3 regions of the Pseudoflavonifractor sp. An176 genome follow, and region 1 is predicted to be linked to each of the others. Evidence: riboswitches for the same ligand, from Rfam matches in the RefSeq annotation. Region 1 holds a riboswitch; each other region holds the start of a gene.
The links. Region 1 has a riboswitch for ZMP and ZTP ahead of B5F12_RS02310 (IMP cyclohydrolase). Riboswitches for the same ligand answer to the same signal wherever they lie in the genome.

Region 1 (3,275 bases):
GGGCCCGCTCCACGTTGTCGCCGAAGGGGAAGAAGGCGTCGGAGCCCACGGACACGCCGTGCATCTGGGCAATCCAGGCCTTTTTCTCCTCACGGGTCAGGGGCTCGGGCTTGACCTTGAAGGTCTCCTGCCACACGCCCTCGGCCAGCACGTCCTCGTACTCGTCGGAGATGTACACGTCGATGGCGTTGTCCCGGTTGGGACGGCGGATGTTGTCCACAAACTGGAGGCCCAAAACCTTGGGATGCTGGCGCAGCATCCAGTTGTCCGCCTTGGAGCCAGCCAGACGAGTGCAGTGGATGCGGCTCTGCTGACCAGCGCCCACACCGATGGTCTGGCCGTTCTTGACGTAGCACACGGAGTTGGACTGGGTGTACTTCAGAGTCAGCAGGGCCAGCAGCAGGTCGTGGCGGGCGGCCTCGGGCAGCTCCTTGTTCTCGGTGACGATGTTGTCCAGCAGGCTCTCGTTGATCTCGAAGTTGTTGTAGCCCTGCTGGAAGGTGATGCCGTAGATGTGGCGGGTCTCAATGGGGGCGGGCTCGTAGTTGGGGTCAATCTGCACCACGTTGTAGTTGCCCTTCTTCTTGGTCTTGAGAATGGCCAGGGCCTCGTCGGTGTAGCCGGGAGCGATGATGCCGTCGGAGACTTCCATGGCCAGGAACCGGGCGGTGGCCTCATCGCACACGTCGGACAGGGCGGCCCAGTCGCCGTAGGAGCACAGACGATCCGCGCCACGGGCCTTGATGTAGGCGCAGGCGATGGGGGAGGTGTCAAAGCCGTCGGCGAAGTAGATCTGCTTCTCCACGTCGGTGAGGGGAGTGCCCAGAGCGGCACCGGCGGGGGAGACGTGCTTGAAGGAGGCGGCGGCGGGCAGGCCGGTGGCCTTCTTCAGGGCCTTCACCAGCTGCCAGGAGTTGAGGGCGTCCATGAAGTTGATGTAGCCGGGCTTGCCGTTGAGCACGGTGATGGGCAGCTCACCCTCGTCCATGTAGATGCGGGCGGGCTTTTGGTTGGGGTTACAGCCGTATTTCAGTTCCAGTTCAGTCATGGATTAAACCTCCCAGTGTTTGTTGATGATGGAAGTCTCACAGTCTCCGGTCTCCAGGTCGATGTAGCGGACGAAGAGAGAGACCTTGTTCTCGTCGTTGAGGGACAGCCACAGGTCCCCGGCCAGAGTCTCGGCGTCGGGGGCGGTGATGGCCACCAGACGGGGCTCACCCTCAAAGGAGGGCAGGGGGTCCAGGTTCTCCTGATAGGTGTGGATGAAGTGTCCGGTGCCGGGCAGGGGTGCGTCGTACTCGTAGAAGTAGCGCAGGTTGCAGTCAGGGTTGCCGTAGGCGGACTTCAGAATGGACAGCTTGTAGCTGCCGTCCTTGAGGAGCAGACCGGAGATGCGAGGGGTGTAGTTGGGGGGATCGGGCTCGAAGCAGCGGGAGCGCAGGGACTCAGCAAAGGTCTTGCCAGCCAGCAGGCCCTGCTGAATGGTGTCGGTCTGGTCGCCGTTGGTGACGATGGTGTCCTCGCCCACCTGGCGCACGGGGTGATAGATGATCAGGGAGGGATCGGTCATCTTGCTCTCGTCATAGGCCCGGGTGCGGATGCCGTCGTCCGTCTCCTCAAAGATACGGTTGCGGCTGTTTTCGCTGCGGCCCATGATGAAGTAGGCGATCACCGCGTGCTTGTTGTCAGCGGTGCGGCCCAGCACGATGCCCCGGCCGGGGTAAGGGTTGCGGGACAGCTCCTGGCACAGATCCAAAGTTGTCATAGTGGTACCTCCTCAAAGTGTTGGTCAAAGAAAAAGGGCGCACCTATCCACAAAATAGGTGCGCCCAGACGGTCGGCATTTCTACGGCTATACTCCCTGTGGTCAACCCACTTCCGTCAGTCATATAGCCTGTTAACTATATCATGCCCTGAGCGCTTTTGTCAAGCTTGCGGGGGCAGAATGTGGACCACTCGGCCCTCTACATGGAGCCGATCTTGGCAGAACAGGGAGACGGCTTGGGGCAGGATGTGCCACTCGGCCTGCTCCATGATGCGCCGCTGCAAGGTCTCGGGGGTGTCCCCCTCCTCCACAGCCACAGCCTTTTGCAGCACGATGGGGCCGCCGTCGCACTCCTCCGAGACAAAGTGGACGGTGGCGCCGGACACTTTCACTCCGTACTCCAGGGCCTTCTCGTGGACGTGGAGACCGTAGCAGCCCTCTCCACAGAAGGAGGGGATGAGGGCGGGGTGGACGTTCAAGATGGCGTTGGGGTAGGCCTGCACCATCTCTTCGGTGAGAATGATCATAAAGCCTGCCAGCACCACCAGGTCAATGTCCAGCTCACGGAGCTTGGCCACCAGCGCCTGGGTCATGGCCTGGTTGGAGGGATACTCCTTGCGGGGGATGACATAGTGGGGAATCCCCGCCTTCTCCGCCCGTTCCAGGGCGTATACCCCGGCCTTGGAGGAGATGACGGCGGCAATGGTGCCGCCGCCCAGCTCGCCCCGGGCCTGGGCGTCAATGAGGGCTTGCAGGTTGGTGCCGCCGCCGGACACCAAAACGGCAATACGTGTTCCCATGGATTACACCAGCTCCACGCCAGCCTCGCCAGCGACCACGCTGCCGATCTGGTAGGCGGTCTCGCCAGCTGCGGCCAGGGCGTCCAGAGCGGCCTGAGCCTGGGCGGCGGGGACGGCCAGAATCATGCCGATGCCCATGTTGAAGGTGTTGTACATATCCCGAGCGGGGATGTTGCCCGCCTTCTGGATGAGGGAGAAGATGGGCAGGGTGGGGAAGGAGTCCAGCTTGATCTGAGCGGTGAGGCCGTCCACCATCATGCGGGGCACATTCTCATAGAAGCCGCCGCCGGTGATGTGGCTGACGGCGTGGACATCCACGCCAGCGCCCAGCACGGCCTTCACGGCCTTGACATAGATGCGGGTGGGCTCCAGCAGGGCCTCGCCCAGGCTCTTGCCGTTCAGCTCATCCATGGGGGTCTTCAGGTCGGCGTGCTCCACGTCGAAGACCTTACGCACCAGGGAGAAGCCGTTGGAGTGCACGCCAGAGGAGGCCAGACCGATGAGCACGTCGCCTTCGCTGAGGGACTTGCCGTCGATGATCTTCTCCTCGTCCACCATGCCAACGGAGAACCCAGCCAGGTCGTACTCGTCCACGGGGTAGAAGCCGGGCATCTCGGCGGTCTCACCGCCCACCAGAGCGCAGCCGGCCTGGCGGCAGCCCTCGGTGATGCCGGTGACGATGTCAGCGATGCGGGCGGGGTCGTTCTTGC
Region 2 (3,275 bases), on a different contig from region 1:
CAGACAAGTCGTAGGACGGATAGCTGTAGGTGCGGCGATAAGCTGGGGTGCCAGAGACGTAGTAGCTGACGATGTTCCAGTCCCCGCCGTTTTGCAGCTGGTTTTGCACCATATCGGTGATGAAGTCGGAGGGGATGCTGGTGCGGAAGCAGTTGCCCACGGCATCCATGAAGGGGAGGTACTGGGTGAGAATGGCGGGGGAGAGAACCTTGTTGGCCACGGCCTCGATCATCCGCATCTGATGGATGCCCCGCTGGAAGTCACCCTTGGGGAGGTTGTACCGCTCCCGGACGAAGTACAGGGCCTTCTCGCCGTCCATGTGGTTGACGCCCTTTTCATAGGTGTAGTCGGAGATATAGGACTCGAAGTCGTAGTCCGAGTACACGTCAATGCCGCCCAGGGCGTCAATGATGCCCTCAAATCCGGCGAAGTTGACCTTAAAGTAGTAGTCCAGCTCTATGTCGTAGAGCATTTCCAGAGTTTTGATACTCTCCTCAATGCCCCGGCCCCCGGCGTGGGTGAGCTTGTCCGGGACCCCATTGGAGAAGGACAGGGGGATGAAGTAGTCCCGGGGAGTGGACACCAGCAGTACCTGGTGGGTCTTGGGGTTGATGGTGGCGATGATGTTCACATCGCTGTTGCCCGAGGTGGAGATATCGCTGCTTCGGGAGTCGCTGCCGCTGATATATACGGTAAAGGGCTGGTCCAGGGGAATGGCGGGAGCGGTGGTGGGCTGGGGAGCGGCGCTGGCCTGGAGGGGCACCTGAATGGTGTCCACCATGCGCAGACTCTGCATCACGTCCATGTACTCCTCCAGGTCGTCCAGCACGGTCATGTGGCTCTGGTTGACCAAAATGGCATCGATTTCCTTGTTGTTGAGGGCATCCACCAGCTTGGTTGCTTCGGGATAGCCCTGGGGGGTGAGGGTGACGCTGTACTTGGCGTCCAGCTGTTTCACCGCCGCCTGAGTGTCGGTCTGGTCGGCGCTGAGCATGCCAAAGGGGTGCTGGAGCAGCTCGTCCATGCTGCGGGTATCATCTCCCCGCACATACACGGACATGGCCAGGGTCTGGGCCTCCGGGTTGGTGACCCGGTCCAGGGTGTCCAGGCCTACCCGGGCATAGACAATGCCCACGGCGAACACCAGACAGAACACCACGGACAGCACCGAGCCCGCCGTGCGCTTGGCGGGGCCGCGGCTGAACCGCAGAGCAAACACCACCACTACGGCCACCACCACTGCCGCCGCAATCAGGGCCAACAGCAGGGGGGTGAGCATGTGGGTGAAGAAGAGCGCGGCCACAAAGCCGATGCCGAGAACGACAAACAACAGCAGGGCCAGCAGATTGACCACGGTCTCCAGACCGGAATGAGCTTGTTTCCTTTTGTATCGTTTTGCCATGTGGCACATCTCCTTGTCGTTGTTATGGCACATTATAGTATGCCACAGGGGAAATGGCAACGGTTCCGGCGGGGCGGCGTGCAGAATTTACAACTTCGATACAACTCCTTGCGAAGTTCTTAAAAAGTGGTCAGAAATTGAAAAATAATGGGAAATAAAAATGAAGCTTGACAAACGACACAAGATATAGTAGCCTGTACTCACGGTGATCATACACCTGGCGGTATTAAGTGGAATTAACCACGTGGCGTATGATCGTGAAAGCCGGCCGACCGTCTGGGCAAGAAAAAGGTCCCAGTGGGTCGGTCGTTTTCTTTATCCAACAAATGGAAAAAGAAGGGAGTTCACAATGAAAGGACGCATTCACTCTGTGGAGAGCATGGGGCTGGTGGACGGCCCCGGCATTCGCACCGTGGTGTTTCTCCAGGGGTGTGGGCTGCGGTGTCAGTATTGCCACAACCCGGACACCTGGGAGTGTGGCGCCGCTGCCGCCAAGGAGATGACGCCGGAGGAACTGGTGGCCAAGCTGCGCCGGTTCAAATCCTACTACGGCGCCACCGGCGGGGTCACCTTTTCCGGCGGCGAGCCGCTGTTGCAGCCGGAGTTTTTGGCCCGGGCCCTGGAGCTGTGCCAAAAGGAAGGCATTCACACCTGTCTGGACACCGCCGGGTGCGGTCTGGGGGACTATGAGCGGATTTTGTCCCACACCGACCTGGTGCTGCTGGACATCAAACACTACACCCCTCAGGGGTTCCAAGCGGTCACAGGCCGGGACACCGGGGAATGGAGAGCGTTTCTCAGCCAATTACAGGCCCAAGAGGTGCCCCTGTGGATTCGACACGTGGTGGTGCCCGGGCTCACCGACGGCGATGAGCATTTGCAAGGGCTTTTGGACTTTGTCTCCACCTTGCACCATGTGCGCCGGGTAGAACTGTTGCCCTATCACACCCTGGGAGTACACAAGTACCATACCCTGGGATATCCTTACCCCCTGGAGGGGGTGGAGCCCCTGGCCAAGGACGCTCTGGCCGGGTGGCAGGAGAAGTTTGACCGAGCGTTTCCCCATATTTTATAAGGAGGTACATTCCCATGAGCATTGATGTCAACTGCACCGCCTGGGAGGGCTTTCGCACCGGCGAATGGCGCCACCTGGTGAATGTGCGCAACTTCATTCAGAAGAACTACACCCCCTATACCGGAGATGACAGCTTCCTGGCCCCCATCTCCCCCCGCACCGCCAAGGTGTGGGAGAAGGCCCACGCCCTCATTGTGGAGGAGCTGAAAAAGGGCATCATCGACGTGGAGACCCATGTGGTGTCCGGCATCGACAACTTCGAGCCCGGCTACATTGACCAGGAAAACGAGGTCATTGTGGGTCTCCAGACCGACGCCCCCCTCAAGCGCATTGTCAACCTGTACGGCGGTATGCGCATGGCCGAGTCCGCCCTCCACGAGTACGGCTACGAGCTGGACCCCGAGATTGAGCGCCACTTCAGCCTCTACCGCAAGACCCACAACGAGGGCGTGTTTGACGCCTACCCCAAGCGCACCCGTCTGGCCCGCACCGCTGGCCTGCTCACTGGTCTGCCCGATGCCTATGGCCGTGGCCGCCTGGTGGGCGACTACCGCCGGGTGCCCCTGTACGGCACCAACTTCCTCATTGAGGAGAAGCAGAAGGACCTGGAGGAGCTGGACGGCCCCATGACCGAGGAGCGCATCCGCCTGCGGGAGGAAGTGAGCACCCAGATTCGGGCCCTCAAGGAGTTCACCCACATGGCCAGCCGCTACGGCTGTGACGTCACCCGCCCCGCCGAGAACGCCCATGAGGCCGTGCAGAACCTGTACCTGGCCTATCTGGCGGGCGTGAAGGAGA
Region 3 (3,275 bases), on a different contig from region 1:
GCCCAGGCCAAGGTGTGGTTTGAGCAAATCGTCCAGGCGGAGCCCAGCGATATCCCCGCTTTGAAAAATTTGGGGTGGTGTCAACAGATGCTGGGGGAATATCAGGAGGCCATTAAAAGCTATCAGGAGGTCCAGGAGTACAATGAGAATGGCCCCTATCTGCGAAGGGATTTTACATGGATATCCACATGCAACGACTTGGGGCAGTGCTACCTGTATCAGGAGAACGTGGAGCAGGCCTTGGAGCAGTTTAAAAAAGTGGTCGAACAGGAGTCCTCCAATTATATAGCCTTGAGTGGTGCTGCCTGCTGCCTGCGCCGACTCAAGAAGAACGTAAAAAATATCGATGTAGATTTTGTAAAAAAGCTAATTGGCGAGAATGAAACAGAATCCAAGGACTTCAAGGACTTCAAGGGGATGGCGGTGGCCTTAGCCAAAAAAGCCAGGGAAGTTGCGCCTGGCAACCCCCATGTGGAGTCGGAGTATGTACTGTGTTTAATTAGAAATGGAAAGAAGAGCAGAGATGAAGTAATAAACCAGGTACTGAACATTGACCAAGTGTTTCCACGAGAACTGTGCGTGCAGGCTTTAGCGGAATTGGCAAGATGCGTAGAAAGGATAACAGACGAGCAAGAAAGAAAAAATAAATATCAAGCATTTCATTATTTGCGCCCTATGAAATGGGAAGCGGCTTCTCAGCAGGTAGAGGCTCTGGTGAATAGTACAGAGTTTCGGGAAATGTACAAAGAACCCGAGTCGGGGAAACAGTCGGAGGTGGACAGAGAGCGGCAAGGGAAACTTCTGGCCTATGTCTACCGCCTCCACGACACTATGGAGCAGATCAAAACGACCCTGCGTTTGAATCGAGCGCAGCTGAGGGAAAACCCATGTTGGCACTACACCCGGATGAGCACCATGCAAAAGCTACTCCTGGCCCAGGGGGAACAGCAGCCCAGGTTCCGTCTGTCCAATGTGGCATACATGAATGACTCGGCGGAAGGGGAGTCCTTTGGTAAGTTGTTGGAGCAGTATGGGAGCACCCCGGAGACGTTACAGGCATACGGACTGCTGCCGGGCGGCGAGGCACCCAACGACTCCAGCTTGCGCAACGTCTACCTCACCAGCCTTTGTACTGCGGACGACTATATCTATATGTGGGCCATCTACGCTGACAAGGGTACCGGGTGCAGCTTAAAGTTTGACGAGAACTTTTTTGATGTGAAGGATTCCTACCCCCAGGGCTATATTCCCTTTCACGTGGAGAAAAACAGCTATCCCCTCTACCGGATTGTATACCTGACCGATCAGGGAAAATTCAAGGATAGAGGGAGGAAACTCAAAAAATACCTGAGAAAAATAAAGAACATTTTAAAGGATATACAGCAGGAAATGCAGGACATTCCCTTAGCCTATATCACCGCCATGCTGGACCAGGTGCGCTATCTCTTTAAGTATGATGAATATTCCAGTGAGAAAGAAGTGCGGTGCCTGGTGGTGACAAGAAAGCGCGAACTGGCGGCGGGAGAGGGTGACACCCCCTACCTGTACACAGAAATCGACAAGGAGATTCGATTGGACGAGGTGCGTTTTGGCCCCAAGGTATTCAAAAGCCCGGAAAAGGAGGCGTGGATGTATGCTACCGACCGGGTCAAGAAAGTGTCCTACTCCAACCGCCACTACCGATGACACAACGCCCCCACATCTGCTTTGAGATGTGGGGGCATTTCAACGGATTCAACCCTTGACGGGGGTGGGCGGGCATGGTAAGATAAATCTGCTGTATGACTGACGGAAGTGGAGTGACCACGTGGAGTACAGCCGACGCCCATGTGCGCCGTATTGCCGACCGTCTGGGCGCACGAGAAATCAGTGCGCCCTTTTTTTGTTTTTGAGGCGCAGGAAGGAGCATGGAAGATGAAAACAGACATTCAAATTGCCCAGGAGGCCCAGATGCTGCCCATCGGACAGGTGGCGTCCATGGCCGGGATTGACGAGAACCTGCTGGAGTATTACGGCAAGGTGAAGGCCAAGATCGACATCACCCCGTTGCGCAATGTGCCCCGGAAGGGCAAGCTGATTCTGGTCACCGCCATCAACCCCACCCCCGCCGGAGAGGGCAAGACCACCACCTCCGTGGGCCTGGCCGATGCCCTGCGCCGCATGGATAAAAACGTGATGCTCTGCCTCCGGGAGCCCTCTCTGGGCCCCGTGTTCGGCGTGAAGGGCGGCGCTGCCGGCGGCGGCTACGCCCAGGTGGTGCCCATGGAGGACATCAACCTCCACTTCACCGGCGACTTCCACGCCATCGGTGCCGCCAACAACCTGCTGGCCGCCATGCTGGACAACCACATTCAGCAGGGCAACGCCCTGGGCATTGACGTCAAGAAGATCACCTGGCGCCGCTGCGTGGATATGAACGACCGCCAGCTGCGCAACATTGTGGACGGCCTGGGTGGCCGGATGCAGGGCGTGCCCCGGGAGGACGGCTTCGACATCACCGTGGCCAGCGAGATTATGGCCGTGCTGTGCCTGGCCACTGGACTGTCCGACCTGAAGGAGCGGCTGGGCCGCATGATCGTGGGCTACACCTACGATGACAAGCCCGTCACCGCCGCCGATTTGAAGGCCCAGGGTGCCATGGCTGCCCTCTTGAAGGACGCCATCAAGCCTAACCTGGTGCAGACCCTGGAGCACACCCCCGCTCTGGTCCACGGCGGCCCCTTCGCCAACATTGCCCACGGCTGCAACTCCGTCTCCGCCACCGACACCGCTTTGAAGCTGGCCGACTACGTGGTCACCGAGGCGGGCTTCGGCGCCGATCTGGGCGCTGAGAAGTTCCTGGACATCAAGTGCCGGGCCGCCGGGCTCACCCCCGACGCCGTGGTCATCGTGGCCACGGTCAAGGCTCTGAAGTACAACGGCGGCGTGCCCAAGACTGAGCTGGGGGCGGAAAACCTGGAGGCTCTGGAGCGTGGCCTGCCCAATTTGCTCAAGCACGTGGAGAACATCACCCGTGTGTTCGGCCTGCCCGCCGTGGTGGCCATCAACCGCTTCGCCAATGACACCGAGGCCGAGCTGAACCTCATCCGCACCCGCTGCCAGGAGCTGGGGGTCAATGTGGCCCTGTCCGAGGTGTGGGGCAAGGGCGGCGAGGGCGGCCTGGAGCTGGCCGAGGAAGTGCTGCGCCTGTGCGACCAGCCCCAGGACTTCCACTACGCCTATGACCTGGACCTGCCCTTGAAGGACAAGATTCAGACCATCGTGGAGAAGGTGTA

Region 2: another riboswitch for ZMP and ZTP. It lies ahead of pflA (pyruvate formate-lyase-activating protein); the one in region 1 lies ahead of B5F12_RS02310 (IMP cyclohydrolase).
Region 3: another riboswitch for ZMP and ZTP. It lies ahead of B5F12_RS05575 (formate--tetrahydrofolate ligase); the one in region 1 lies ahead of B5F12_RS02310 (IMP cyclohydrolase).

Annotation. Positions count from the first base shown of each region.
Region 1 is NZ_NFKO01000002.1:176,252-179,526, forward strand. It holds gene B5F12_RS02305 (phosphoribosylaminoimidazolecarboxamide formyltransferase) at 1-1,048, opposite strand, end outside; gene B5F12_RS02310 (IMP cyclohydrolase) at 1,052-1,765, opposite strand; ZMP/ZTP riboswitch at 1,821-1,899, opposite strand; gene purN (phosphoribosylglycinamide formyltransferase) at 1,927-2,565, opposite strand; gene purM (phosphoribosylformylglycinamidine cyclo-ligase) at 2,569-3,275, opposite strand, start outside.
Region 2 is NZ_NFKO01000018.1:131-3,405, forward strand. It holds gene B5F12_RS08165 (LCP family protein) at 1-1,402, opposite strand, end outside; ZMP/ZTP riboswitch at 1,606-1,691, shown strand; gene pflA (pyruvate formate-lyase-activating protein) at 1,752-2,477, shown strand; gene pflB (formate C-acetyltransferase) at 2,492-3,275, shown strand, end outside.
Region 3 is NZ_NFKO01000007.1:48,175-51,449, forward strand. It holds gene B5F12_RS05570 (tetratricopeptide repeat protein) at 1-1,686, shown strand, start outside; ZMP/ZTP riboswitch at 1,772-1,863, shown strand; gene B5F12_RS05575 (formate--tetrahydrofolate ligase) at 1,915-3,275, shown strand, end outside.